Regions from separate parts of the Streptococcus sp. 27098_8_73 genome, predicted to be linked through region 1. Evidence: predicted binding sites of a transcription regulator. Region 1 holds the regulator's gene; the other holds the start of a gene.
The links. The regulator CtsR, encoded in region 1, represses protease genes until heat stress. The targets are predictions, from matches to a motif close to TTGGTCAAAAAAGGTCAAANA.
Positions count from the first base shown of each region.

Region 1 (14,753 bases):
TCTAGATGCTAAGCACTTGACTGCAGATATGGAAGATGGAACCTTGGTGATCCGTGAAAAATCAGCAGAATAACTACCTATAACTTTCAAAATCCCGTAAAACGAACAGATATTTAGTCTGTTCGTTTTTTTTATTAATCATGTTCAGATAAAAAAACCTCCAATCAGTTGACTGGAGATTTCCCTATTTCCTTCGATATTGACTGGGTGTCATTTGATAGTATTTCTTAAATTGTCGGTTGAAATTAGAAAGGTTATTAAAACCAGACTGGCTTGAGATTTCCAGAACTGACAGAGTGGAGTGCTGGAGGAGCTCGGCAGCCTTGCGCAGGCGAAATTGAATCAGATATTCGATGCAAGAAACGCCCAGATGTTTTTTGAAGAAATTCATGAAGTGCGTAGGACTGTAGCCGCAAATACCAGACAGCTGATCAATAGAGAGTTCTTCCTGATAATGCTCATTGATATAGTCGATGATAGACCGAATTTTCTCTTCCTTGCGGTAGCCCTCGGCAGATAGCTCCTTGGAGACGATATAGCCGTTTTCAAAGAGCAAGTAGAAGAGCTGATTGAGCTGGGCCTTGAGCTGAAATTCATAGTATTTCTTTTGGCAATAACCGGTTTCCATAGTAGCCAGCAGGCATTGACGAATTTCCTCATAGGCTTGATCAGTCGGCTTGATGACGTGGACAAAGTCCAATTGACCATTATAGAGAGGCTGTAAGTAGTGGATACTAGCATGATCCATGGCCGAATAGCCCATCAAGTCCAAGTGAAAGTTAATGGCATCCATGTAGTGGCGCTGCTGCTCAATCGGATGAATGGAGTGGAGGGCATTGGGACGAATCAGGACAATATCGCCTTTGTGGCTGTTAAAATAATGATCGTCGATATGAAATTGGGCACTTCCTTCGTGGACGTAAATGATTTCAACATCGGTGTGCCAGTGGAAGAGGATGTCAGGCTGGCCGTTTTCCGTAATGGTCCGCGTCAGAGAATAGGGGGTCCCTTGATTCTTATATTCAGTAGTTTTGTGCAATTGACCCAAATCCATCATGTCGCCCTCCTTCGTAGAATACTATCATTTTTTAAAATAATTAGACTAGAAAATGTGTTTGCCAACTATTATAATATAATTAAAAAGAAAATGAAAGTAGGAAAATAAAGAGGAGAAAATTTTCTGAAAGTCTAGTTTAGGCTGGCAGCGTGGATGAACCATTTAAGAATTTTTGGCGACCATCCAGCTCCTTATAAAATAAGAAAAGTGTGGAATTCATGGCTCTTCTGAGCTCATGTTGCTTCCACACTTTTTATTGTGCTGTTTTATCTAGCGGCCTTTTGTTCTTTATTTTTGTGAAGGATAAAGGAGTTTGAAAAACTCAGGCTTGCTAGTACAAAAAGAAGAAGGGTTGTTGCTGGATAGCTAAGGGAGATATGATTGGTTTTGATGATAAAGAGAAGGGCAAAGGCAAGAATGGCAAAGAAAACGCTGAGGATCCAAGTCATTCGGCGACTGAATAAGTGCTGTTCAAAGAGTAGAGGAATGAGGAGACAGCCTAGAAGAAGGCTCGTTGGGAAAACGACATACTCGGCGGAAAAAATAGTCAAGATACTCAGAGTGATAAACAGGCAGCTAAGTACATGATGGGTATAGTTGAGCCAATTTATTTTCATTGGAAAACCTCCTTTTGATGATTATTTGGATACGGTTGATGGTGTAAACACCACACTTTCACACCTTTATTATAAGTCTTTAAAAGTAAAAAGCAAGCGTTTACACTCTTTTTTTATCCAGTCCAGCAATCTTTTTCATTACTCTGAATTATCAGATATTTTCAAGCTTTCTGGTACTTCTTTTTCTTTCAAAAAATAGATTTTTTCGGTATAATAGTCAAAGATAGTCAATGTTAGAGAAGACTTGAATGCTTATTTTTAGATATAACAGATAGAAAGGTATATCATGGGCATCAAAAATACCTCGGATAGTATAGAAGAATATATCAAAAGAATTTTGGCGCAGGCGGGCATGGTCGAGCTGAAGCGCAGTGAGTTAGCCGATGTTTTTCAGGTGGTTCCGAGTCAGATCAATTATGTGATTAAGACACGCTTTACGGAGAGTCGGGGCTATATCGTCGAAAGCAAGCGCGGTGGCGGTGGCTATATCAGGATTGGTAAGATTGAATTTTCCGATCGGCACCAGATGCTGTCTGATTTGTTGGCCAATGTCGGTGAGTCGCTCAGCCAGCCAGTTTTTTCAGATATCTTGCAGCTGCTCTTTGATGAAAAAATTATCAGCCAGCGTGAGGGGAAACTCCTCCTAGCGAGTGCCAGCGATGCTGTCTTAGGGACAGAGGCTCCGAGGATTCGAGCCAGAATGTTACGGAAAATTTTGCAGCAACTAGATAGAAAAGGAAATTAAGAATATGAATTATTCAAAAGCTTTAGTAGAAAGCTTGGAAGCGGCTCAACTTTTAGCCGGTCATTTTGCTACCGATTATTTAGAATCGTGGCAGGTGCTGATGGCTCTGGCTAATAATCCCTACAGCGTGGCAGGATCGGCTCTAAATGAATTCCCTATTGAAGTGGATAAACTGGAAGAAGCGGCCTTTGACATTACTGGAAAAGAGTACCAAAAAAAGGGCGGTTTTGACTTATTGCCTTTCTCTCACCGTTTGGAGGAGCTCTTTACTCAAGCAGGGCAGATTGCGGAAGCCGTCCACGCTAAAAGCCTAGGAACAGAGCACCTGCTCCTAGCCATGCTATTTGACCGTGGGACCTTGGCAGCTCGTGTGTTAGAAGCTGCAGGTTTCGGCTATGATGATAAGAGTTCAGCCCCTCGATTCAGTGATTTGCGAAAGGTTTTAGAGCAGCGTGCTGGCTGGGGCAGAGAGGAAATCAAATCGATTCGCTCGCTAAATAAAAATACGGCCTCTGCTAAACAAACCATGGCGAATATGATGGGCATGCCTCCTTCAACTAGCGGTGGCCTGGAAGACTATACTTGGGATTTGACAGAACTGGCTCGGACTGGTCGTCTGGAACCAGTTATCGGGCGGGATGAGGAAATTTCTCGGATGATTCAGATCCTCAGCCGCAAGACAAAGAATAATCCAGTACTAGTTGGTGATGCGGGGGTTGGTAAAACTGCTTTGGCACTGGGCTTGGCTCAACGCGTGGCAGCTGGTCAGGTTCCAGCAGAACTTGCCAAGATGCGCGTCTTGGAATTAGATTTGATGAATGTTGTCGCTGGGACTCGTTTCCGCGGAGACTTTGAAGAGCGGATGAACAATATCATCAATGATATCGAAGAAGACGGCCATGTCATCCTCTTTATCGATGAGCTGCATACCATCATGGGCTCTGGCAGCGGGATTGATTCGACCTTGGATGCGGCCAATATCCTGAAACCGGCTCTGGCTCGGGGAACCTTGCGAACAGTTGGTGCTACGACGCAGGAAGAGTATCAGAAACATATCGAAAAAGATGCTGCTCTGTCTCGGCGTTTTGCCAAGGTCACTATTGAAGAGCCTACTGTGGCCGATAGCATTGCTATTTTGCAGGGTTTGAGAAAGAGCTATGAGGATCACCACAAGGTGCAGATTAGTGATCAGGCCATTGAAACAGCGGTCAAGTATGCTCATCGCTACCTGACCAGCAAGCATTTGCCAGACTCTGCCATTGACCTTTTGGATGAAGCCAGTGCAACTGTGCAGAATAAAGGACCGCAGAATTATAAACAGTCGGATTTGACGCCTGTGGATCAGGCTTTGATGGCTGGAAAATTTAAAAAAGTCGGCCAGCTACTGGCAAAAGAGCAGGAGTCAACTGTTTACAAGCTGAAGGTGGAAGCAGGGGATATCTTAGAGACTCTCAGTCGCTTGTCAGGTATTCCTGTGCAGAAATTAACTCAGACAGATGCCAAAAAATATCTCAACTTGGAAAAAGAACTACACAAGCGGGTTATCGGACAGGATGCAGCAGTTTCGGCTGTCAGCCGAGCTATTCGTCGCAATCAATCGGGCATTCGCACTGGTAAACGCCCAATTGGTTCCTTTATGTTCCTAGGGCCAACGGGTGTCGGGAAGACAGAGTTGGCTAAGACCTTGGCAGAAGTTCTCTTTGATGATGAATCAGCCCTGATTCGCTTCGACATGAGTGAATATATGGAGAAATTCGCAGCGAGTCGTCTCAACGGGGCGCCTCCGGGCTATGTAGGCTACGAGGAAGGCGGCGAATTGACGGAAAAGGTTCGCAACCGTCCATATTCAGTTCTTCTCTTTGACGAGGTAGAAAAGGCTCATCCAGATATTTTCAATGTCCTCTTGCAGGTCTTGGATGACGGCCAGTTGACCGATAGCAAGGGCCGCAAGGTGGACTTCTCCAATACCATCATTATCATGACCAGCAATCTGGGGGCAACAGCCCTGCGGGATGATAAGACGGTTGGTTTTGGGGCGCGTGATATCCGCTTTGATCAGACCAATATGGAAAAACGCATTCTGGAAGAGTTGAAAAAGACCTACAGGCCTGAATTTATCAACCGGATTGACGAAAAGGTGGTCTTCCACAGTCTGTCTGCTGAGGATATGCAGGAAGTGGTCAAGATTATGGTGCAACCGTTGATTAAGAGTCTGGCAGAGCAAGGCATCGTGCTTAAATTCCAAGCTAGTGCCCTGAAATTGCTGGCTCAGGAAGGTTACGATCCAGAAATGGGAGCGCGGCCGCTGCGCCGTACCCTGCAGACGCAGGTGGAGGACAAGCTGTCTGAGTTGCTCCTGACGGGAGATTTAGCAGCTGGTCAAACGCTTAAAGTTGGCGTCAAAAACGGTCAACTCAAATTTGAAATGACTTAGGGAGGATGTGTGCAATGGAAATTCGTGTGATGACAGAAAAGGATTATGCCTCTGTTTACCAGCTGTGGCTCTCTTGCGCTGGTATGGGGCTCAATAACTTAGATGACTCTGAAGAAGGGATTGCCCGTTTTTTGAAGCGCAATCCTGAGACCTGTCTGGTTGCCTTGGAAGGGGAGAGCTTTATAGGTGCTATTCTAGTTGGCACAGATGGACGTAGAGCGTACATTTATCATACAGCTGTCCATCCATATTTTCGTAGAAAAGGAGTAGGCAGAGCTCTGGTCGAACAGGCCTTGTCAGCAGTGAAAAGACTTGGTATCCATAAAGTATCGCTGGTCGTTTTTGAAAGAAATGAACTGGGCAACCATTTTTGGCAGGAGCTGGGATTTTCAGTTAGAAATGATCTGCTTTACCGAGATCAAGGACTAACGGAGATGATTCGACAGGATACATAAAAAGCTGATTTACTTAGCATTCTTGCTAGGCTAATCAGAACCGTGTTATCCTACTGAAGAATATCGTTTAGAAAGGCAGAAACTGTGTCTCTTCGTTATCTTGCTCGAATAGCTCTTCTGGCGGCTGTCTGCGTCGTGCTTCGCTATGCTTTTGCTGGTCTGCCCAATATCAAGCCGATTACAGCGCTGTATTTTCTCTTGGTGGATTTTGAGGACTTGAAGGGCTCTCTTCTAGTCATGTCTATCAGTATCTTTGTATCTTCATTTCTCTTTGGAATGGGACCATGGGTTCTTTTCCAGATCTTATCCTTTGCGGTGGTCATTTGTCTATGGTATCTGCTGTATCGGCGACTAGGCTTGATTGGCCAGAGTATGTTGGCCTTGCTTTTAGCCTTTAGCTATGGTCTTGTGATTGATGGTATCACAGCCTTGCTTTATCAAATGCCTTGGTGGACTTATGTGGCAGCGGGAGCAGGCTTCAATCTAGCCCACGCCTGGTCCACGATGCTCTTCTATCCTATTTTGTATTTTATTTTAAGGAGACTTTATCATGAAAAAAATCTTTAGTTTATTTACGCTTACCTTTGCTCTCTTTTTAGTGGGCTGTAGCAATAATCAAACAAAAAACGATACCAGCTCTAGTTCGGCTGCTTCTTCCGTCAAAAAGGAACTGGAAATCAGTATCAGTATTGCACCAGAAGGTCAGGAGAAGAGCGAGAAAACTGTGGCTGTTGCAGAAGGAAAAACAGCTATGGACGCATTGAAGAAGGCCTATAAGGTCGAAGAAAAAGATGGTTTTATCACTTCAATTGACGGTCATGCTCAGGATGAAGCGAAAGGTCTCTACTGGATGTTCAAGGTCAACGGAGAAATGGCTCCTAAGGCAGCCAATCAAATCACTGTCAAGGATGGTGACAAGCTAGAATTCTACCAAGAAGTCTATCAGCAATAAATCTTGTAGAAAAAGAATCTGATGCTTAAGACATTAGGTTCTTTTTTTGCGCTTAATGCAGTTTTAAAGTGTCTGAAAAATATTTTTATAAATTTTTATAAAAAACTATTGACAAAAGAAAAATATAGTTTATAATAAAATCATAGAAAGAATAAATTATAAAAAACAATAAAAAGGTGAAATTATGAAAAAACAAATTGCAATCGTCTTTGGAACCTTTGCTCCCTTGCATCAGGGGCATATCGATTTGATTCAGAAGGCGAAGCGTTCTTACGACAAGGTGCGCGTGGTGGTTTCTGGTTATCAGGGAGACCGTGGAGAGGAAGTAGGTCTGTCTCTGCAGAAGCGCTTCCGCTATACGCGGGAGACTTTCGCAGATGATGAACTGACTCAGGTTTATAAACTAGACGAAACTTCTTTCCCTCGCTATCCTCTGGGTTGGGATCAGTGGTTGCCCGCTTTATTGGACTTGGTGGACTATGATGCAGAAGGCGAGGAACTGATTTTCTTTGTTGGTGAGGCAGACTATCAAGAAGAGTTAGAAAAGCGTGGCTTCAAAACTTCTTTTGAGGAGCGGCAGTTTGGGATTTCAGCTACGATGATTCGGGAAAATCCTAGCCTTTATTGGAAATATATCGCCCAACCTTTCCGCCGTCACTTTACCAAGAAAGTGCTGATTATGGGTAGCGCCAGCAATGGTAAAACAACCTTGGCCAAGGATTTGGCTCGCTTTTATGATGCTCCGGTTAGTCTGGAATATGCTCGAGAATACCAGATTCAAAATAACGTGCGAGACGATGAGCTGACACCTAAGGACTACTATTATTTGCTCCTGGGACAATATGCTCAGACTTCCCGCTTAATTGACAGCAGCGCCAACCGTGGTCTGGTCGTGGCTGATACAAATTCGTTGGTAACCAAGGCTTACTATGATTATTATCTGAAAGAAAGTCCCGTTCGAAACGAGGAGACAGAGACCTTTGACAATCTCTTTGCTAGCATTTTGTCTAAGGAAAAATGGGATTTGATTCTCTTTGCTGAGCCGATCGGAGCCTATGTCAACGATGGCTTTCGCGATATGAGTATGGCAGACGAGGCTATCCGCAGTGATTTTTCAAGCTATCTGAAAAAGCTGAGAGAGCAGTCTTTGGCTCATATTCCGACGGTCTATCTGGCTGGCAGTTATTTGGACAATTATCAGGCGGCCAAAGAAGCGATTAACAAGATTTATCAAGCAGATTAAAAAAGAAAGTGGTAAAATAGAATGGTAGTAAAAAATCAAAAACTCTCTCCTGCAGCTCTCTCCGCAGGACTAAAACAAAAATCCCAAACCTTTGCTCGGAATTTCCAGAATGTCTGTGCAGCAGCAAAAGAACAGGGCTTTAGCGGTATTGCCAAATTGCTCTGGCAGGATTTATTTGGCGGGCGTAGCTTGTCTCAATGGCTCTACTTAATTGCTCTTTCCAGTCTGCCCTTCATTCTGGAGTTTACCAGTGGGCAGAAGCAACATGATTGGTTGGGACTCTTTGCTTCTTGGACGGGCATCGTCTGCGTCATCTTAGTAGCTGAGGGGCGGGCTAGCAATTACCTCTTTGGAGCTGTTAATTCGGCGATTTACCTCATCTTGTCCTTTCAGGCTAGCTTTTATGGAGAAGTGCTGACTACGGTTTACTTCTTTATTATGCAGCCGATCGGTCTTTACACTTGGTTGTCCAACCGAGTCAATGAACAAGATAAGGAAGAACCCTCTCATTTTGAAGCTAAGAAGTTAGACTGGCGTGGTTGGCTTAAATATTTGGCCTTGACTGCTCTGATTTGGATTGGTATGGGCTTTGCCTATAAGAGTATTCACAGTCACCGGCCTTTCCGTGATAGCGTGACAGATGCGACCAATGGTATCGGTCAGCTTCTCATGACTGGTCTCTACCGCGAGCAGTGGATCTTCTGGATTGCGACCAATCTCTTCAGTATCTATCTCTGGTGGGGTAGCAACCTTCACATACAGGCTATGTACTGGGTCTATACTCTCAATAGTATCGTCGGATGGTATCAGTGGACCAAGGCGGTGAAGAAAGCTTAGACTAAGATTTGAGATTTTTTGATAGAAAAAATAGCTTAGGAAAGGAAGAAACTCATGACCAAACAGGATATCCCAGCGGGAATGTCGGAAAAAGAGTACTACGAAACCATGGCGGATGAGTCCGCCTTTTTGGCATGGTACAAGACACAGGATTTGCCAAAGTACGAGACGCCCAGCGTAACAGCAGATATGGTGGCCTACTGCTTCGTAGAAGGTCAGATAAAACTCTTGGTCATCAAGCGTAAGGCTCACCCTTATCAAAATAAATATGCTTTGGTAGGAGGTTTTGTAGACAAGCATGAGGATGCCTATCAGGCCTGCATTCGGGAAGTCAAGGAAGAGGTGGGGCTGGAGATACCGCTGGAAAAGGTGGAGCAGCTGATGACGGTATCTACTCCTGGGCGTGATCCGCGAGGTTGGGTCATCACTATTGCCCATCTGGTCTATCTGCCGGCCATAGCAGTAGATCAAGTACAAGCTGGAGATGATGCCAAGGAAGTCACCTTTCTTGATGTAGACTTTAAGACAAGGAGTTTTAGAGACGGTGAGCGGGTCCTGACAGCAGAGGACTTTGCCTTTGACCACTACCAAATCCTGCTGGAGTCTATCAAGCGCATTCAGGGGCGACTGGACTGGAATCCAACTTTTCTCCATTTGCTGGAATCGCCCTTTACCGTCTATGAAGGAACCGAGTTGGTCAATCTCATCACGCCTAGACGCCCCATCGTCAGCAATAATTTTCTAGTTAAATTTGGAGAATACTTGGAGGAGGCTGGCGTTAAGCGCGTGCCTAAGAAGAAACCAAGAAAAGTTTATAAACTGAAGACAGAAAAATCGGATTAAAAGGAAATTGATGATATAGTTTACTTGCAGGACAAAAATGTTCTGCTTTTTTTATTTTTATTACGAATATAAAAGTAGCGACATATCTGCTGAGGAAGAGAGGAGACCTAAGTTCTAGATGCTATTTGCTTCAAAATTTTTTGAAAAATTCCATTTATCTAGTTGACATGTTTTATTGCAAGTGTTACAATAATATTACAAAAAGATTTCTGAATATTACAAAGGAGAAGAAAAAATGAAAACTAAGACTTATACAAAATTGATGGCTGCTACTGTTCTAGCTTCTAGCTTACTTTTAGGGGCTTGTGGTCACAAAGAAGAAACCAAGACTAGCACAAGTGCTAATAAGACAGTACAAACTTCTTCCAGCTCTAAAGTTACTTCATCTAGCAAAGCTAGCAGCGCTCCAAAAGCCAGCAGCAATGCTTCTTCAAATAAAACAGTAGGGCAAGCAGAACAAGTACAGAAAGCTGTGGAATCCGTTCAACCTTCACAAAACCAAACACAACAAGGAGTGGATCAGCAAGTTCAAAGTCAACAAAATACACAGGCTCAACCAAGCCAATCTCAACAAGCTCCTAGTCAACAAAATACGCCGACTCAACCAACTAAACCAAATCAAGCAACTCAGCCAGCCCAACCGAGTCAACCAGCTCAAAATCCAGCTACTGATCGTCAGCTTCAAAACAAGCAGGCAGAAACAAATGCTCGTTATAAAGGCGTTTTGAATATGGTCGATGGAGATTTCTCTGCAGCTGCTGGCAGTTGGACAGATGCAGGAGGTAGTACAGTGACTGTTTCAGCAGGCGGACAGTTTAGTGTCAAGTCAGCGAATGGAACTGTCAATACTTACCATGTTGCTTCATATGCTTATACTTTGGATGATGGTCGCTATACAGCTCAGCTGGGTTCTGCTGAACCGTCTGCTCCTAAATTGGGCATCCAAATCACCACTGGCGCTGACGGTAAAGTAGCTAGTGTTCAATTGATCAAATAAGAAAAAAGAAATTTGCAAAAAAAGGAGGCACCTTTGTAGATGCTTCCTTTCTTATTTCTTTAATGTTGGAGTTGCAAGAGTTCCTCGATCTCTGCCAATGTGCTGGCCTGTGAAATGGCACCGCGAAGTTTAGCTGCACCAGATGTCCCACGAAGGTAGTGAGGAGCGAGTCCGCGGAATTCACGAACGGCTACGTTTTCTCCTTTGAGGTTAATCAAGCGTTTCAAATGTTCGTAGGCGATTTTCATCTTGTCCTCAAAAGTCAAATCAGGGAGGATTTCTCCTGTTTCAAAGTAGTGGTTGATTTGATTGAAGAGGTAGGGATTTCCCATAGCTGCACGGCCAATCATGACAGCATCAGCACCGACTTCTTCGATACGTTGTTTGGCTTCTTGCACGCTGCGGATATCACCGTTGGCGATGAAAGGAATCTTGGTCAAGGCTTGGGCTACGTCGTGCAAGGTCTCAAGGTCTGCGTGACCTGTGTACATTTGTTCACGGGTACGGCCATGCATGGCAAGGGCAGAGACTCCTGCAGCCTCAGCAGCTAAGGCATTCTCCACGGCTAAGGATGGATCAGACCAACCTGTCCGCATCTTGACTGTCAGAGGGATATCCAAAACGGACTGAACCTTGTTGATAATTTTATAGATTTTCTCAGGATCCTTGAGCCACATAGCGCCAGCTTCGTTTTTGACGATTTTGTTAACAGGGCAGCCCATGTTGATATCGACGATATCCGTCTTGGTATTTTCTTGGATAAATTCTGCTGCGCGCGCCAAACTGTCCTCGTCACTACCGAAAAGCTGGATAGAAACGGGATTTTCGCCTTCATCGATGTGAAGCATGTGAAGGGTTTTTTCGTTGTTGTACTGGATGCCCTTGTCAGAGACCATTTCCATCACGACCAGGCCTGCTCCTAGCTCTTTGGCAATGGTTCGGAAAGCAGAGTTGGTTACGCCAGCCATAGGCGCCAGAACCGTACGGTTGGGAATTTCGACATTTCCAATCATAAAAGGGGTATTAAGATTTGTCACGAATCAGTTCCTCCAAGTCATTTTGGTCAAAGTGGTAGGCTGTCTGGCAGAATTGACAGATGATTTCAGCCCCGTGGTCTTGGTCACGCATCTCTTCTAAGTCAGCCTTTGGCAGGGTAGCCAAGGCATTCATGAAGCGCTCTTTGCTGCAGTCGCACTGGAAGCGAATTTCTTCTTCAGACAGGCGTTTGTAGGGCTCATCTCCATAGATGGCAGCCAGCAGAGCTTCAATGTGATCATCGGATTCTAACAGCTTAGAGATAGCAGGCATTTCTTGGATCCGCTTCTCGAAGCGAGTAATATCAGCTTCTTTGGCACCAGGCAGAACTTGTACCAAGAAACCACCAGCAACCTTAACTTTATCATGCTCATCCAAGAGAACATTGAGGCCAACGGCAGAAGGAGTCTGCTGGCTTTCAGTCAGATAGAAGGCCAGGTCTTCGCCGATTTCACCAGAAATGAGTGGTGTCATAGAATTGTAGGGATTGCCAGTACCGTAGTCCGTGATAACCAAAAATTGACCAGAGCCGACAAAGGGACCAACCAGAACTTCGCCAGTAGCTGTCTTTTTAATATCGACACCGGGATTTTGCACATAGCCCTTGACATTGCCCTCGGTATCTGCCACGGTGATGATGGCGCCTAGCGAGCTGGTCCCGAGAACCTTGACGGTGATCTTGGTCTGGCCCTTTTCATTAGCCGCCAAAATCTGGCTGGCAATCAGTGTGCGACCAAGTGCAACGGTAGAGCTTGCTTGAGTTTGATGTTTTTCTTGAGCGGTCCGAACCGTCTCTGTGCTATCCAGCACATAAGCACGGAAAGAACCATTTTCTGAGATAGTTTTAATAATTTTGTCCATACCTTTTATTTTAACATAAAAATAAAAACAAACGTAGCCTTTGTGCTTGTTTTGTCAAAGATTTCTTCTTTACATTGTTCTAGAATCAAGTTAAACAAAAGGAGAAGATTGATCAATCAGGATTCAAAGGCATCCTTTTACGATCTAGCAGTAGCGGATGCGTTTGATTTGACAAATGTAACAAATTTGGTTACAATTGAATCATAAATTACGAATGGAATCAAAAAGGAGAGCATATGATTGAAATTACCTATCTAGATGCAGCTAAGTCAGAACGGAAGATAACTTTCGAGTCTTATGAGGAGTTTGAACTATCACAGCAAGCCTGCCTGATCGGGGTGGCGGATTATCATCCAGTTAAAAAGTTAGTTTATAATGGTCATGATTTGGACTACCATGGGACTTATGGAGATGTTTACTTTTTCCTGATGAAACAGGATTTGAGCCAATATAAGTAAAAAGGAGAACTACAATGGCAAAAGCAATTACAGATGCAACATTTGAACAGGAAACAAAAGACGGTTTGGTCTTGGTAGATTTCTGGGCAACTTGGTGTGGCCCATGTCGTATGCAAGGTCCAATCTTGGATAAATTGTCTGAAGAGCTTTCAGAAGATGTCTTGAAAATCGTCAAAATGGATGTTGATGAAAATCCAAACACAGCTCGTGCCTTTGGAATCATGTCTATCCCAACCCTTCTCTTCAAAAAAGACGGTCAAGTGGTCAAGCAAGTCGCTGGTGTTCACACAGCAGAACAAATCAAGGCCATCGTTGCTGAATTGAGCTAAAAGTAAAGCACTCCCATTCGAAACGGGGAGTGTTTTTGCATAGAAAAAGCCCTGTTCCTCAAATTGAGGACAGGACTCTTTTTCGTTTCTTATTCTTCTGTGCCAAGGCAGTTTTTAGCAACAAGAGCTGCAAGAACACCACCAACGATTGGAGCAAGGATGAAAATCCAAACTTGTTGAAGGGCCGCGCCACCTACCAATACAGCAGGCGCTAAGCTACGAGCTGGATTCACTGAAAGTCCAGTGATGTTCAATCCCACAAGGATCATAGCTGTCAAGGACAAACCAATCACCAAACCAGCAATCGCACCATTTCCCTTGCTTTCTGAAGTCACGGTCATGATCACCAAAACAAACAAGAAAGTTGCGATGACTTCAAACAGGAAACCACCAAAGACAGTTACACCACTTGCCAAGGCATTTTCACCAAGACTAGCAGTTGACATGCCTGAGTTTGCCAAGAGGAAGAAGACTGCACCTGATGCAAGGAAAGCTCCAACCACTTGTCCAAGGATGTAGTTGACAAGGTCTTTCGATGACAAGCGTTTGTTTACAAACATAGCGATTGAAACAGCTGGGTTCAAGTGAGCACCTGAAACAGTTCCGATTGAGAAAGCTGCTACCACGATTGCCAAACCAAATGCCAAAGCAATTCCAAGGTGTCCAAGACCTTTAACACCATTTCCAAAAACAACAGCTCCTGTTCCGATGAACACAAGCATGAAAGTACCGATTAATTCAGCGACAAATTTTTTCATTTTCTATCTCCTTTTTAAAAAATCTATGTATTAGTCTATCAAAACAAACAGGTGGATTCAAGAAAAGTGCTCTGAACATATATTTTGGCTGGAATATCCTTTGTTTATTACAGGAAAAATAGAGTAAATGGTCTATCTTTCAGTTTTTTTGTTGGAAAATATAGTTTTTAGGTTATAATAGGAAGAAGGTAAATTAACGATATTCTACAAGGTATAGAAAGGGCGCTGTTTATGCTTGAGTCATTATCGCAGTTCGGCTTTATTTTGATGGTTTTTACTCCGTTTATTGCGGTGCCGATTTTCTGTTTCTTTGTGGGCTGGATGATTCCTAGGTCGCAAATAACGGAAAAAAGCATCATGGCTGTATTAAGCTTTGTCCTTTTTTGCTTGGTTTTGATTTCATATTATGCTCCTCAACTGTTGGGAATGTTTTTTTGGGGGCTTATCTGGTTCTTTATTGGCCTCCTACGTGCTAAATATTATAGCAAGTCACAGTTCTGGATAAGGTGGCTTATATTTAGCGTCTGTTTTACAATCTATATTTTGGTTTATCTATATTTCTTTAAACTTTTTTAAAAATTTAGCTTCAAATGTCATTTTAGGGACAGATTTATTGAATTATGTAAAAACAGACTGAGACATTTTTGTCTCAGTCTGTTTTTTATTCCTTGCTTGTATGCCGTTTTCCTGAAGCAATAGCATCTGCCTCAGTCATGGCTACGACTCGATCAAAACGTGTATTGGATGGCATATTCTCCATGCTATACCAATAGACATCTGCTTTTCCGTATCGAGCGACATAAACGGTTCTTGTTTGTTGCTGTTCTGCTGCTTGTCTCTCGGCTTCTTGACGTGCTTCCTCTGCAAGGCGTGCTTCTTCAGCCCGTTGGTTAATTGCGTTTTGGACTTGGCCAATGCGATCAGTCAAGCTAGATTTTGTATTTGGATCTGCAACGCGTTCGACAGCAGCTTGTGCTGAAGAAATATTTTCTTGAACTGGATTGTTTTCGAGTTGTTGGACAGCTTGATCAGCAGCTTCAGCAATTTGCTTAGCTTCGGCTTCCTTACGCGCTTGTTCCTCGCGTGCTTTTTTCTCCTCCTCCTGCTTTTGTTTCTGTGCTTCTTGTAACTC
Region 1 covers NZ_JAPVZT010000006.1:12,793-27,545, reverse strand. Annotated here, with positions in the region: gene O3651_RS05405 (ATP-dependent Clp protease ATP-binding subunit) at 1-73, shown strand, start outside; gene O3651_RS05400 (AraC family transcriptional regulator) at 185-1,057, opposite strand; gene O3651_RS05395 (hypothetical protein) at 1,324-1,674, opposite strand; gene O3651_RS05390 (CtsR family transcriptional regulator) at 1,961-2,419, shown strand; gene O3651_RS05385 (ATP-dependent Clp protease ATP-binding subunit) at 2,424-4,853, shown strand; gene O3651_RS05380 (GNAT family N-acetyltransferase) at 4,868-5,308, shown strand; gene O3651_RS05375 (ECF transporter S component) at 5,393-5,875, shown strand; gene O3651_RS05370 (DUF4430 domain-containing protein) at 5,859-6,260, shown strand; gene O3651_RS05365 (AAA family ATPase) at 6,445-7,503, shown strand; gene pnuC (nicotinamide riboside transporter PnuC) at 7,525-8,340, shown strand; gene O3651_RS05355 (NUDIX domain-containing protein) at 8,395-9,183, shown strand; gene O3651_RS05350 (hypothetical protein) at 9,419-10,180, shown strand; gene dusB (tRNA dihydrouridine synthase DusB) at 10,240-11,217, opposite strand; gene hslO (Hsp33 family molecular chaperone HslO) at 11,204-12,076, opposite strand; gene O3651_RS05335 (DUF4649 family protein) at 12,313-12,534, shown strand; gene trxA (thioredoxin) at 12,549-12,863, shown strand; gene O3651_RS05325 (MIP/aquaporin family protein) at 12,953-13,621, opposite strand; gene O3651_RS05320 (hypothetical protein) at 13,853-14,197, shown strand; gene O3651_RS05315 (hypothetical protein) at 14,283-14,753, opposite strand, start outside.

Region 2 (14,753 bases), on a different contig from region 1:
GCCTTTTGTCAATATCAATGAGTTGCTTCTGACAGGGAAAAAAGGCTGTTATGTGCTAGAGACAGTAGATCCGACTTATCTCTCTTTCAGCGCTAATTATAATGAAAATATCCAAAAAGTTGCTGATTTTAGTGAGATTACAGACGAGATTTTTAAATTCACGACCAATTTCAGCGAAGAAACAGTGGCCGACGGCGAAGCCTGGGTCAATGAAAATGTCGCAGGTGTCAAGGCGATGACAACAGGCTATAAGTCGATTGATATCGTGCTGGACTATGTGGATAAAGGCGTGGCTCTTGTCGAGCTAGCTAAGAAGCTAGGCCTAGAAATGGACCAGGTCATGGCTTTTGGCGATAACCTCAATGACCTGCATATGATGCAGGTGGTGGGGCACCCGATTGCACCAGAAAATGCACGGCCGGAAATTTTGGCAGTTGCGAAAGAAGTGATTGGCCACCATGCGGCCCAATCTGTTATGACCTACATGGAGGGCTTATAATGGCTGATATTAAATTGATCGCTTTGGACTTGGACGGGACGCTTTTGACTACGGATAAAAAGATTTCTCAAGGGAATCTGGCAGCGCTCAAAGCGGCTCAGCAGCAAGGTGTCAAAGTTGTATTGACCACAGGGCGTCCGCTTAAGGCTATGGAATTTTTCCTGCATGAGCTGGGCACTGATGGTCAGGCAGATGAATACACCATTACCTTTAATGGTGGTCTAGTTCAGCGCAATACAGGCGAAATTTTGGATAAAACAGTTTTTGCCTACGATGATGTAGCTAGAATTTATGAAGAGACTGAGAAATTGGGTCTGCCTCTGGATGCGATTGATGGGGGCTTGGTTTATCAGATTCAATCAGACCAAGTATCGCTCTATGCGGAGTTTAATCCAGCTCTGAACTTTGAATCCATTGCTTTTGAAGACCTTTCTAGCCAAATTACCTACAATAAGTGCGTCACAGCCTTTGCTCAGGAACCGCTGGATGCAGCCATTCCTCATATTGCGCCCGAACTGTTTGACCAGTATGAGATTTTCAAATCACGGGAAATGCTGCTGGAATGGTCACCGAAAAATGTCCACAAGGCGACTGGTTTGGAGAAACTGATTGCCCACTTGGGAATTGATAAAAGCCAAGTTATGGCCTGCGGTGACGAAGCCAATGATCTGTCAATGATTGCTTGGGCTGGGCTAGGAGTTGCCATGCAAAATGCTGTGCCAGAAGTCAAGGAAGTCGCAGAAGTTGTCACTCCGATGACCAATGATGAAGATGCAGTTGCTTGGGCCATTCGGAAATATGTATTGAAGGAGAACTAAAGAATGGGATTATTTGACCGTCTTTTTGGACGTAAAAAAGAGGAACTTGAAGAAAAGCCCCAGTTAGAGGAGCAGGCAGAGGAGAGTTATCAGACTACAGAGACTGAAGTCCCATTTGAGGCAGAATCCCAGCCTCTTGCTGCTTCCAATGAAGAAACAGCGGAAACTCAGGAAGTAGAGTTTGTGTTAGAAGAGAAGATAGAGTCTACAGATTCAGCAATTTCTGAGCAGGAATTTGCCCCAACTACTCAACAAGCTGACTTATCTGAACCAGTGCTTGAAGACGAGGAAAGTCCTGAACAAGTTTTGGCTGAGGCAGAAGAGCAGTCTGAAACTTCAGCAAATCAAGCGTTGGAAAGTAGTAGCGAATCAGAAGCGGCGACTGAAAGCAGAGATTATTACCAAGAATTACAGGAACGTTTGGCTGCAGCGAGAGAGCAAATTAACTACGAATCAGAGCAAGAAGTATCTAGTGAGCAGGAAGCAAGCACTTCTTCAAAAGTAGACTCGACCGAGTATGGAGAAGAGGCAGAGGAAGAACTGACTCCCGCAGAAACATCTGAGAGTTCTACTGAATACCAAGAAGAGAGTGTTCAAGACAAGTATGACCGCAGTCTAAAAAAGACGCGGACTGGCTTTGGTGCTCGTCTCAATGCCTTCTTTGCTAATTTCCGCTCAGTTGACGAAGATTTCTTTGAAGACTTGGAAGAATTGCTGATTACCAGTGATGTCGGTGTGCAGGTAGCTTCCAATCTAACTGAGGACTTGCGCTATGAAGCACGCCTGGAAAATGCTAAGAAACCAGAAGCCTTGCGCCAACTAATCATTGAAAAATTGGTCGATATCTATGAGAAAGATGGCCGCTTTAATGAAAAAATCAATTTCCAAAACGGTTTGACTGTCATGCTCTTTGTCGGAGTAAATGGCGTAGGCAAGACGACCTCAATCGGTAAATTGGCCTATAAATACAAGCAAGAAGGTAAAAAAGTGATGCTGGTGGCAGCAGATACCTTCCGAGCTGGAGCAGTTGCCCAGCTGGCTGAGTGGGGTCGCCGAGTCGATGTGCCTGTTGTGACTGGTCCAGAAAAGAGCGATCCAGCCAGTGTCGTGTTTGACGGTTTAGAAAGGGCCAAGGCTGAAAATGTCGATATTCTCATGATTGATACAGCAGGTCGCTTGCAAAATAAGGACAATCTCATGGCAGAGCTGGAAAAAATCGGTCGCATTATCAAGCGGGTGGATCCAGCAGCGCCGCACGAAACCTTCCTAGCTTTGGATGCTTCCACTGGTCAAAATGCGCTGGTTCAGGCCAAAGAATTTTCAAAAATTACGCCTGTGACAGGTATTGTCCTGACTAAGATTGACGGAACTGCGCGCGGTGGTGTTGTGCTTGCCATTCGTCAGGAACTGGATATTCCAGTGAAGCTGATTGGTTTTGGCGAGAAAATTGACGATATCGGCGAGTTTAACTCTGAGAACTTTATGAGAGGTCTCCTAGAAGGTTTGGTGTAATAGTCTATCAATAAAGCCTAAATTGAAATCAAACTCTTCTATCAAAAAGTAATCAAAATAGATGAAAAGGTTTGCTTGTTGCAAGCCTTTTTTCTTCTTTTTTGATATAATAAGAAGAATAAAATGAAAGAAGGAAATCCAATCATGGGAAAACTTGAAGTTATTGCTCATCCACTAATTCAGCATAAATTGTCTATCTTGCGTCGTACAGATACCTCTACTAAAGCTTTTCGTGAATTGGTAGATGAAATCGCAATGCTGATGGGATACGAAGTTTTGCGCGATTTACCACTTGAAGATGTAGAAATTGAAACACCAATTACGAAAACAGTTCAAAAGCAGATTGCAGGGAAAAAATTGGCGATTGTCCCAATCTTGCGGGCTGGTATCGGTATGGTAGATGGTCTCCTGAGCTTGGTTCCTGCTGCTAAAGTCGGCCACATTGGAATGTACCGTGACGAAGAAACCTTGAAGCCAGTTGAATATTTGGTAAAATTGCCAGAAGACATTGACCAACGTCAAATCTTTGTTGTCGATCCAATGTTGGCTACGGGTGGATCTGCTATTTTGGCTGTAGATTCTCTGAAGAAACGTGGCGCAAGCAACATCACCTTTGTCTGCTTAGTGTCTGCTCCAGAAGGTGTTAAAGCCTTGCAGGATGCTCATCCTGATGTAGATATTTTCACTGCTGCCCTTGATGATCATCTTAATGAGCACGGCTACATCGTTCCAGGTCTCGGAGATGCTGGTGACCGCCTCTTTGGTACAAAATAATAGCTAGAAGTTACAAAAAGGAAAGTTCTGCCAAACCGGTGGATTTGTGCTTTCTAAACCAAAGATAATCTCAGCGCTGCTTTCTGTCATCCGACAGAGAAAGCAAATATTTGACCTTTTTTGACCAAAAAGATATAATAATGAATAGATCGAATGAAGGAGAAAATATTCATGATTCCTGTAGTTATTGAACAAACCAGCCGTGGTGAGCGTTCTTATGACATTTACTCACGCCTTTTAAAAGACCGTATTATCATGCTGACAGGTCCTGTTGAGGACAATATGGCTAATTCTGTTATTGCGCAATTGCTTTTCCTAGATGCACAAGACAGCACCAAGGACATCTATCTTTATGTTAATACTCCGGGTGGCTCTGTGTCAGCGGGATTGGCGATTGTAGATACTATGAACTTCATTAAGTCTGATGTGCAGACGATTGTCATGGGAATGGCAGCTAGCATGGGAACTATCATTGCTTCTAGCGGTGCTAAGGGCAAACGATTCATGCTTCCAAACGCAGAGTATATGATCCACCAGCCAATGGGTGGTACTGGTGGCGGTACTCAGCAAACAGATATGGCCATTGCAGCAGAGCATTTGCTCAAGACTCGTAAGACCTTGGAGCAAATTCTTGCTGATAATTCTGGTAAATCGGTTGAGCAAATTCACGCAGATGCCGAACGTGATTACTGGATGAGTGCTCAAGAAACCTTGGAATATGGTTTCATCGATGAAATCATGGCTAATAATAATCTTAGCTAGTTTTCATTTATAACTAGGAAAAAATGCCCCATTTGTGGGCTTTTTTTGATATAATCAATAGAGTACAAATGACCAGAGAGGATTGTCATGTTTAAAAAAGAGGAACGAATGGGTTTCATCATTCATCTATACTATAATCGCGATGCAAAGAAGCTGGCTCATGTTGGAGATATTATTTATCATTCTAAGAAACACCGTTATTTGCAGCTTTATGTGGCAAAAGATCAGGCGGATTCTCTGAAGGAGAGCCTGTCAAAAGAGTCCTATATCAAAAAAATCCAGACTTGCGAGATCCAAAATCTGGATACGAATTTTGTTGGAAGTTTATTTAGAAACCAAGAAAACGCTATTATTTAAAAAAATGGCTTCTTTGGGTTGACAATTGTCAGATAATTCGGTATATTCTTACTATATCATTTGCAAACATAGCAAAAAACAAAATAGAGGAGATTATTCATGAAGAAAAAATTTGCACTTTCGCTTGTAGCTTTTGCTAGTGCTGCGCTTCTAGCAGCCTGTGGGGAAGTTTCTACAAACAACTCATCTGCTACTGGAACAGAAATCGGTAAAACACTTAAATTCGGTTTCAACTTTGAAGAAACTGGCGCTGTAGCGGCTTACGGTACTGCAGAACAACACGGTGCTCAACTTGCTGTTGATGAAATCAACGCAGCTGGTGGTGTAGATGGCAAGAAAATCGAAGTAACTGATAAAGACAATAAATCAGAAACTGCAGAAGCTGCAACTATTTCTACAAGCTTGGTAACTCAAGACAAAGTTAACACAATCATTGGTCCTGCAACTTCAGGTGCCGTCGCTGCCGCAATTGCAAATGCTGGTAAAGCAGGAGTTCCTTTGGTAACACCAAGTGCAACACAAGATGATTTGACAAATAAACAAGATTATTTGTACCGTGCAACCTTTACTGATGGTTACCAAGGTAAAATCATTTCTAAATATGTAACTGATACTTTGAAAGCTAAAAAAGTCGTTCTTTACTATGATAATTCAAGCGATTATGCAAAAGGAATGGCAGAAGCTTTCAAGAAAGAATACAAGGGTGAAATCGTTGCGACAGAAACTTTCGCTTCTGGTGACTCAGACTTCCAAGCAGCTTTGACAAAAATCAAAGGTAAAGACTTTGATGCACTGATTGTGCCAGGTTATTACACAGAAGCTGGTAAGTTGGTTAACCAAGCGCGTGGTTTGGGAATTAACCAAACAATCGTTGGACCTGATGGATTTAGCGATGCCAAATTCGTTGAGCAAGCAACTCCAGCAGCAGCAACTAATGTTTATTATGTATCTGGTTTCTCAACTTCAGGTGACATGACAGATAAAGCGAAGAAATTCGTTGCAGCTTACAAAGCTAAATATAACGAAGAACCTTCAATGTTTGCAGCCCTTTCATATGACGCAGTTTATATGGCAGCAGAAGCATCTAAGGGTGCAAAAACATCTGTAGATATTAAAGATAACCTTGCTAAGTTAAAAGACTTTGAAGGAGTTACTGGATCTATTACCATCGATAAAGATCACAATCCTGTGAAGACAGCCTTGATGATTGGTTTGAAAGATGGTAAAGTAGAAACTGTTGAAACAGTTAAACCTGAATAAAGGGTCTGAGGCTGGGGACAAACCCAGTCTTTGACTTGTTTCTTACTTGCTTATGATGTTTGAGTAGAGACGACAAGACAAGGCTTCGTCTGAGATTGTTGTTTCTGCTCTTATTTTATATTAGAAAGAGTGGTGTGGAATGCTCGAACAATTTCTTCAGCAATTGGCTAATGGATTGATTTTGGGGAGTGTTTATGCGCTTCTGGCCTTGGGTTATACCATGGTTTATGGAATTATCAAACTGATTAATTTCGCGCATGGAGACATTTATATGATTGGTGCTTTTATGGGATATTACCTGATTAACACCCTTCACCTAAACTTCTTTGTAGCCCTTATTTTATCTATGGTTGGAACAGCGATCCTTGGTGTAGTGATTGAGTTCTTAGCCTATCGTCCTTTGCGCAATTCAACACGGATTGCAGCCTTGATCACAGCAATTGGGGTTTCTTTCCTCTTGGAGTACGGGATGGTCTTCTTTGTAGGTGCCAATACTCGCTCCTTCCCTCAAGTGATTAAAACAGTGCGTTATACGCTTGGGCCAATTTCGATTTCCAATATTCAACTGATGATTTTGGGAATTTCTATTTTACTCATGGTTGGTTTGCAGTTTATTGTGCAAAAGACGAAAATGGGTAAAGCCATGCGGGCTGTTTCCGTGGATAGCGATGCTGCCCAGCTGATGGGGATTAATGTCAATCGTACGATCAGCTTTACTTTTGCCTTGGGTTCAGCCTTGGCAGGAGCAGCAGGGGTTCTGATTGCCCTTTACTACAACTCGCTTGAGCCACTGATGGGAATGACACCAGGTATCAAGTCCTTCGTTGCGGCAGTTTTGGGAGGAATTGGTATCATCCCAGGGGCAGCTTTGGGTGGTTTTGTAATCGGTCTCTTGGAAACTTTTGCAACAGCAGTTGGATTGTCAGATTTCCGTGATGCAATTGTGTATGCGATCTTAATTATCATTCTATTGGTTCGTCCAGCTGGTATTCTAGGTAAAAACGTGAAAGAGAAGGTGTAATGTATGAAAAATAATTTAAAAGTAAATGCGTTATGGCTTGCTCTGATCCTCTTTGGCTATCTATTGATGACAGTGCTTGCTAGCACAGGTATTCTCAATCCTTTCTATCTGCAAATCTTTGAGCAGATTGGGATTAATATTATCTTGGCTGTTGGCCTCAATCTTATCGTTGGTTTTTCTGGACAATTCTCGCTTGGGCATGCTGGCTTTATGGCCATTGGTGCCTATGCAGTAGCTATCATGGGCTCTAAATCTCCAAACTATGGCACTTTCTTTATTGCTATGTTAGTTGGCGCTGTGCTTGCAGGTGCAGTAGCTCTGCTTGTTGGTATTCCGACCCTGCGCTTAAAGGGAGACTATTTGGCAATTGCGACGCTGGGTGTTTCTGAAATTATACGGATTCTGATTGTCAATGGAAGCGATCTGACTAATGGTGCGGCAGGTATCCTATCCATTCCTAACTTTACCTCTTGGCAATTGGTTTATGTCTTTGTCGTAATTACAACTATTTTGACTCTTAACTTCCTCCGCAGTCCTATCGGACGTAGCACCTTGTCTGTTCGCGAGGACGAGATTGCGGCAGAGTCTGTCGGTGTCAATACAACAAAAATTAAAGTCATTGCTTTCGTTTTTGGGGCTATTACAGCTTCTATTGCAGGTTCTTTGCAGGCTGGATTTGTTGGCTCTGTTGTACCAAAAGACTATTCCTTTATTAATACAATCAATGTCTTGATTATCGTCGTTTTTGGCGGTCTTGGATCAATGACTGGAGCAATCGTTGCGGCAGTGGTATTGGGTATCCTCAATATGCTTTTACAAGATATCTCAAGCGTTCGGATGATTGTTTATTCACTTGCCCTAATCTTGGTGATGATTTTCCGTCCAGGCGGCTTGCTTGGTACTTGGGAATTTAGCTTGGCTAAGCTCTTTAAAAAGAATAAGGAGGTCAAAGAATAATGGCACTTCTTGATGTGAAAAAATTAACCAAAAATTTTGGAGGACTAACAGCTGTTAGTGACGTGACTCTGGAATTGAACGAAGGGGAACTGGTCGGTCTTATCGGGCCTAACGGTGCTGGAAAGACAACTCTTTTCAACCTTTTGACGGGTGTTTATGAACCGAGTGAGGGAACAGTTACTTTGGATGGTCATTTGCTGAATGGTAAAACACCTTACAAGATTGCAACACTGGGTCTCAGCCGGACTTTCCAAAATATCCGTCTTTTTAAAGATTTAACTGTTTTGGATAATGTACTGATTGCTTTCGGTAATCATCATAAACCTCATGTGTTGGCTTCTTTCTTCCGTCTTCCAGCATTTTATAAAAATGAAGAGGAATTGAAAGCAAAAGCTCTGGAATTGCTGGCTATCTTTGACTTGGATAAGGAAGCAGAAACTTTAGCTAAAAATTTGGCTTATGGTCAACAGCGTCGTCTGGAGATTGTCCGAGCGCTTGCCACAGAGCCAAAGATTCTCTTCTTGGATGAGCCAGCTGCTGGGATGAATCCACAGGAAACAGCTGAGCTGACTGCTCTGATCCGTCGGATTAAAAATGAATTTAATATTACCATCATGCTGATTGAGCATGATATGAGTCTGGTTATGGAAGTAACTGAGCGTATCTACGTACTAGAGTACGGTCGCTTGATTGCCCACGGCACACCAGATGAGATTAAGAATGACAAGCGCGTTATTGAAGCTTATCTAGGAGGTGAAGCCTAATGTCCATGCTCAAAGTTGAAAATCTATCTGTCCACTATGGCATGATTCAGGCTGTCCGTGATGTCAGCTTTGAAGTCAACGAAGGAGAGGTTGTTTCCCTTATCGGTGCCAATGGTGCTGGTAAAACGACCATCCTCCGCACGATCTCTGGCTTGGTTCGCCCAAGTGCTGGAAAGATTGAATTTTTAGGTAATGAAATTCAAAAAGTGCCTGCTCAAAAGATTGTGGCTGCGGGGCTTTCACAGGTTCCAGAAGGGCGCCATATTTTCCCAGGTTTGACTGTCTTGGAGAACCTTGAAATGGGAGCTTTTCTTAAGAAAAATCGTGAAGAAAATCAAGCCAATCTCAAAAAGGTCTTCTCTCGTTTCCCACGCCTGGAAGAGCGTAAAAACCAAGATGCTGCAACCCTTTCAGGTGGTGAGCAGCAGATGTTGGCTATGGGTCGAGCGCTCATGTCTACTCCTAAGCTCTTGCTCTTGGACGAGCCATCAATGGGGCTGGCTCCAATCTTCATTCAAGAAATCTTTGATATCATTCAAGATATCCAAAAGCAGGGGACAACTGTGCTTTTGATTGAGCAAAATGCCAATAAAGCATTGTCTATCGCAGACCGTGGTTATGTTCTTGAAACAGGAAAAATCGTTCTATCTGGAACAGGTCAAGAGCTTCTCGCTTCTGACGAAGTCCGAAAAGCATATCTAGGTGGTTAAAAAGGTCCAGTGGACCTTTTTTGTTTTCAAGATAAATTTGTTTATTTGGATGAGCCGATAGTCGTTTTTGATTACAACTAAAAAGTTACATTAGCAGCTGCATGTTTTTAAAAATCCGCTGGGCCCTTTTTAGATGAGGCTAGAGTTTCGTGGTATAGTTTTCTTTGATGAAAGTCTCCATTTTTTTAGGTACTGTGGTAGTAAGCAATGTAATAGTCCCACAGAAATCTTGCTCTGAATTTATTTCTTCATTTTAAGTATCAAGCGAAAATATGGTAAAATATGGGAGAAGAAAAATTGCTCGGGTCGAAATAAAGATTGGAAATTTCGGAAAAAATTGTCAAAGTATAGGAAATACTTATTGGCGGTAACTGGCGAGATGGAGAGTCATTTTAGCTTTTGATTTTGAAGTGAAAAAAGATAATGCTTTTTGTTGGGCTCAACACTGTTCTCTTACGCAACTAGAATTCAATAAAGATATGCTTATCAGAGATAGAAAATGGTAGTCGAGTTTCTTTAGCTAAAATGCTCGAGCGGCTAATATTGGTTTTTGAAAACATTTAAATAATTATAGAGGATCAAAGATGAAACTAGTCAGTGACAGGCTTTTGAAAAAGGTTATTATAAATCGATCGCCAGACAGCCATAAAGGCGACTATGGTCGCCTGCTCTTGATTGGCGGGACCTATCCCTATGGCGGAGCTATTATCATGGCTGCCTTGGCCGCAGTAAGGAGCGGAGCTGGTTTGGTGACTGTTGCAACTGAACGGGAAAATATTCCTGCCCTCCATGCCCATCTGCCAGAGGCTATGGCCTTTGATTTGCAGGAGCGAGAGCGATTAATGGAGCAGATCCGCAAGGCTACTGTTATTTTAATCGGACCGGGTTTGGCTGAAAATTCTTTAGAGAAATCAGTGCTACAGCTGGTTTTACAGCTTGTAAATAAGCAACAAATCTTGATCATGGATGGGGGCGCTATCTCACTTTTTGCCAAGCAAGCTCTGCCTTTTCCAAAGTCCCAGACAATTTTTACCCCTCACCAGAAAGAATGGGAAAGCTTGTCTGGCTTGCCCATCGAGTCGCAGGACGAAAAATCTAGCCAAAAGGCTGTTGACCAATTTCCTAAGGGAACTCTAGTTGTACAGAAAAGGAATGGAACGCGAGTTTTTCAGAGTGGAGAAAAGGATATTTATCAGTTGCAGGTTGGTGGTCCCTATCAAGCAACTGGTGGTATGGGAGATACCTTGGCAGGTATGATTGCTGGCTTTGCAGGTCAATTTCAGCAGGCTTCACTTCTTGAAAGAGTAACAGCTGCGACCTACTTGCATTCAGCCATAGCGGATGAATTAGCCAAAGAGGTTTATGTGGTATTACCGACAGAACTGAGTCAACGAATTCCAACTTGGATGAAAAATTTTAGTCAATAAATCTTGGGAGGCTTGGAAAAATCCGAGCCTCTTTTTGTGGATTAGGAAATCTTGTCTTAGTTAGGAAAAGTATAAGATTCATCAACTTTCTCACATGATTACTTTTTTAATTTATAGAAAAAAGTTAATACGATAGAAAACTTTTTTGTGCTATAATAAAAATAAAGTATGAGAGTTAAAAGTATAAAAACTAGTAGAAAAGGATAAGTGCGGAAAGTGCCATGTCAGAGCTAAAAGTAGCAATTGGGAAAAAAATTCGAGAACTGCGGGAACAACGTAAAATGACAAGGGAATTGCTGTGTGAGGATGAGACTCGTTTGACAGTCAGACAGCTGGCTCGTATTGAGGCAGGCGATTCGATTCCTAGTTTACTAACCTTAGAGTTCATTGCGCAACAGTTGCGCATAGAAATGTATCAAATTATCAAGGAAAGTACAAAATCTTAGTGATTTTTATCCTGAAAATTGGGAACTTAGAAGCACCGCCTTCTTCCATTTTTTGGTATAATAAAGGTTACGCAAATACTAGAAAATAGAAAGGGAGCGACATGCCAGATTATTTATCGGTTTCGACTTTGACCCGTTATTTGAAGATGAAGTTTGACCGAGATCCTTATTTGGAACGGGTTTATCTGACAGGTCAGGTCTCTAATTTTCGTAAGCGCCCCAATCACCAGTATTTTTCCCTCAAGGATGAGAAGGCAGTCATTCAGGCGACTATTTGGTCAGGTGTTTATAAAAAGCTTGGTTTTGAACTTGAAGAGGGCATGAAGGTCAATGTCATTGGCCGTGTCCAGCTCTATGAGCCAAGTGGGTCATATTCGATTGTCATTGAAAAGGCTGAACCAGACGGCATTGGCGCCTTGGCTGTTCAGTTTGAGCAGCTCAAGAAAAAACTGGGAGAAGAAGGTCTTTTTCAAGATAAATTTAAACAAGCCTTGCCTCAATTTCCTAAGAAAATTGGGGTGGTGACCAGTCCTAGTGGAGCTGTCATCCGAGATATTATCACGACAGTCAGCCGCCGTTTTCCCGGTGTGGACATTCTACTTTATCCAACCAAGGTTCAGGGCGAAGGAGCTACCGCCGAGGTAGCGGCTAATATCCGTCGAGCCAATGAGCGAGAAGATTTGGATGTCTTGATTATAGGTCGAGGTGGCGGATCCATCGAGGATCTTTGGGCTTTTAATGAAGAAATCGTCGTACGAGCTATATTTGAGTCCCAGATTCCGATTATTTCCAGTGTGGGCCATGAAACGGACACGACTCTGGCTGACTTTGTGGCAGATCGACGAGCAGCAACCCCCACAGCAGCCGCTGAATTGGCGACACCAGTCACCAAGCTGGATCTTCTGGGGCATTTGAATCAGCAGCAAAATCGTCTGTCTAATGCAGCTTCCAATCGTCTGGCTTACCAGCGGGAACGCTTGCATAAATTGGCTTCATCTGTTATTTTTCGTCAGCCAGAACGGCTTTATGATGGCTATCTGCAAAAGTTAGATCAGCTCAATCTACGGTTAAAGCAAAAAATTCGCGAATATTATAGTGAAGAAGTCCAGCAGGTCAAGATTCTCCAGCATCGCTTGGAATCTTTGTCACCCCTGCGTCAGGTGCAGCGCTATCAGGAGCAGGTGAACCAGCAAGAGCGCTTGTTGCGTAGCAATATGGCGGTTATCTATGACCATAAGGTGGCTGAAGCCAAGCGGCTGTCTGATGCGCTACTCATGCTGGATACCAGTCGCATTGTGGCGCGGGGCTATGCTATTATTCAAAAAAATGAAACAGTAATCGAGTCCAGTCAGGATATCAAGGAGAAGGACCAGTTGACGATTCTTATGCGGGATGGTCAGGTCCAAGTTGAGGTAAAAGATGTCAAAAGACAAGAAATTTGAAGAAAATTTAGCTGATTTGGAATCCATTGTCCAGAAGCTGGAAAATGGAGATGTTGCCTTGGAAGAAGCAATCGCTGAATTCCAGAAGGGCATGCAGTTGTCTAAAGATTTGCAAAAGACGCTAGATCAGGCAGAAAAGACCTTGGTCAAGGTCATGCAGGCGGATGGCACAGAAACGGATATGGAATGACAAGAGAGTTTAAAATCAGGCAAATTGGCCTGACGATTCAAGATTTTTATCAGAGCAAGAAAGTGTCAGCGGATTTGACTGAGACCATTCTCTATTCTGTCGAGGCTGGTGGTAAGCGGATTCGTCCTCTCTTGCTTTTGGAGTTGCTGGAGGGTTTTTGTCTGGAATTAACTCCTGCCCACTTTCAAGTGGCAGCAGCTCTGGAGATGATTCACACTGGCAGCCTGATCCATGATGATTTGCCAGCTATGGATAATGATGACTACCGCCGAGGCCGTCTGACCAGCCACAAGAAATTTGGGGAGGATATGGCCATTTTGGCTGGAGATTCTCTCTTTTTGGATCCTTATGGGTTGGTGGCAATGGCAGAGCTCCCTAGTCAGGTCAAGGTGGAGCTGATAGCAGAGCTGTCTCTGGCGGCTGGCTCCTTTGGTATGGTGGCTGGGCAGGTTTTGGATATGCAGGGAGAAGGCCGCAAGTTGACCATGGATCAGCTCCAGACCATCCATGCCAATAAGACAGGTAAGCTCTTGGCCTATCCTTTTGTAGCGGCTGGGATCATTGCTCAGACTGGTCAATCAGTTCTAGGGAAGCTTCGTCAGGCGGGAGAGCTCTTGGGTTTGGCTTTTCAGGTGCGGGATGATATTTTAGATGTGACGGCTAGTTTTGAGCAGATCGGTAAGACACCGCAGAAGGATCTGGCGGCTGAGAAATCAACTTATCCAGCCTTGCTAGGCTTAGATGGAGCCAGTGACTTTTTCGATGAAACGCTGGAACAAGCGAAAAGTCTACTGGGGCAACTAGAAAAAGAAAGTGATTTTTCAGCTAAAGAAATTCAAAAAATAATAGAAAGTTTGAGACTGGATGGCTAAGGAAAGAGTGGATGTACTGGCTTATCGACAAGGACTCTTTGAGACTCGAGAACAGGCCAAGCGTGGAGTAATGGCTGGTCTGGTCGTGTCACTTGCGAATGGAGAGCGCTTTGATAAGCCGGGTGAAAAAATCGATGATGCGACAGAGCTCAAGCTCAAGGGAGAAAAACTCAAGTATGTCAGTCGTGGCGGCCTAAAATTAGAAAAGGCTTTGCAAGTGTTTGGCCTTTCGGTGGCAGACCGAGTGGCCTTGGATATCGGAGCTTCAACTGGAGGATTTACCGATGTCATGCTGCAGAATGGAGCTAAGCTGGTCTATGCTGTTGATGTTGGGACTAACCAGTTAGCATGGAAACTTCGCCAAGACGAACGGGTTGTCAGCATGGAGCAGTTCAATTTTCGCTATGCCGAGCCAGCTGATTTTGACTTTCGGCCCAGCTTTGCCAGCATTGATGTCAGCTTTATCTCGCTCAGCCTGATTTTGCCGGCCCTCTATCAGATTTTAGAGGAGGGAGGTCAGGTCGTGGCCTTGATCAAGCCTCAGTTCGAGGCTGGCCGCGAGCAGATTGGCAAGAAGGGGATTATCAAGGACAAGAAAGTTCATTTGGCGGTGCTGGAAACTGTGACAGCCTTTATGCTGGAAGCAGGTTTTTCAGTCAAAGGTTTGGATTTTTCTCCGATTCAAGGCGGGCATGGAAATGTTGAATTTTTAGCCTTTCTGGAGAAAAGCGAGCAGCCGAAAAATGAGCTGGAGCAAGACTTAGTTGCTGTCGTAGAGGCAGCCCACAAGGAATTTAAAGATGAAGAAGAAGGATAGATTAGAGAAAATCAGACGATTTGTTAGTGAGTTTGAGATTGGCACCCAAGAGGAAATTGTAGAACATCTCAGGGAGTCTGGTATTACAGCGACACAGGCAACGGTTTCACGAGATATCAAGGAGC
Region 2 covers NZ_JAPVZT010000008.1:69,108-83,860, forward strand. Annotated here, with positions in the region: gene O3651_RS06855 (Cof-type HAD-IIB family hydrolase) at 1-499, shown strand, start outside; gene O3651_RS06860 (Cof-type HAD-IIB family hydrolase) at 499-1,317, shown strand; gene ftsY (signal recognition particle-docking protein FtsY) at 1,321-2,829, shown strand; gene upp (uracil phosphoribosyltransferase) at 2,974-3,603, shown strand; gene O3651_RS06875 (ATP-dependent Clp protease proteolytic subunit) at 3,775-4,365, shown strand; gene O3651_RS06880 (DUF2129 domain-containing protein) at 4,453-4,722, shown strand; gene O3651_RS06885 (ABC transporter substrate-binding protein) at 4,822-5,982, shown strand; gene O3651_RS06890 (branched-chain amino acid ABC transporter permease) at 6,122-7,003, shown strand; gene O3651_RS06895 (branched-chain amino acid ABC transporter permease) at 7,007-7,960, shown strand; gene O3651_RS06900 (ABC transporter ATP-binding protein) at 7,960-8,724, shown strand; gene O3651_RS06905 (ABC transporter ATP-binding protein) at 8,724-9,434, shown strand; gene O3651_RS06910 (NAD(P)H-hydrate dehydratase) at 10,019-10,861, shown strand; gene O3651_RS06915 (helix-turn-helix domain-containing protein) at 11,083-11,307, shown strand; gene xseA (exodeoxyribonuclease VII large subunit) at 11,409-12,749, shown strand; gene O3651_RS06925 (exodeoxyribonuclease VII small subunit) at 12,727-12,939, shown strand; gene O3651_RS06930 (polyprenyl synthetase family protein) at 12,936-13,811, shown strand; gene O3651_RS06935 (TlyA family RNA methyltransferase) at 13,804-14,628, shown strand; gene O3651_RS06940 (arginine repressor) at 14,612-14,753, shown strand, end outside.
Region 2: O3651_RS06875 (ATP-dependent Clp protease proteolytic subunit) is a predicted target of CtsR. The motif match lies at 3,711-3,731, and genes of this name have one in related genera.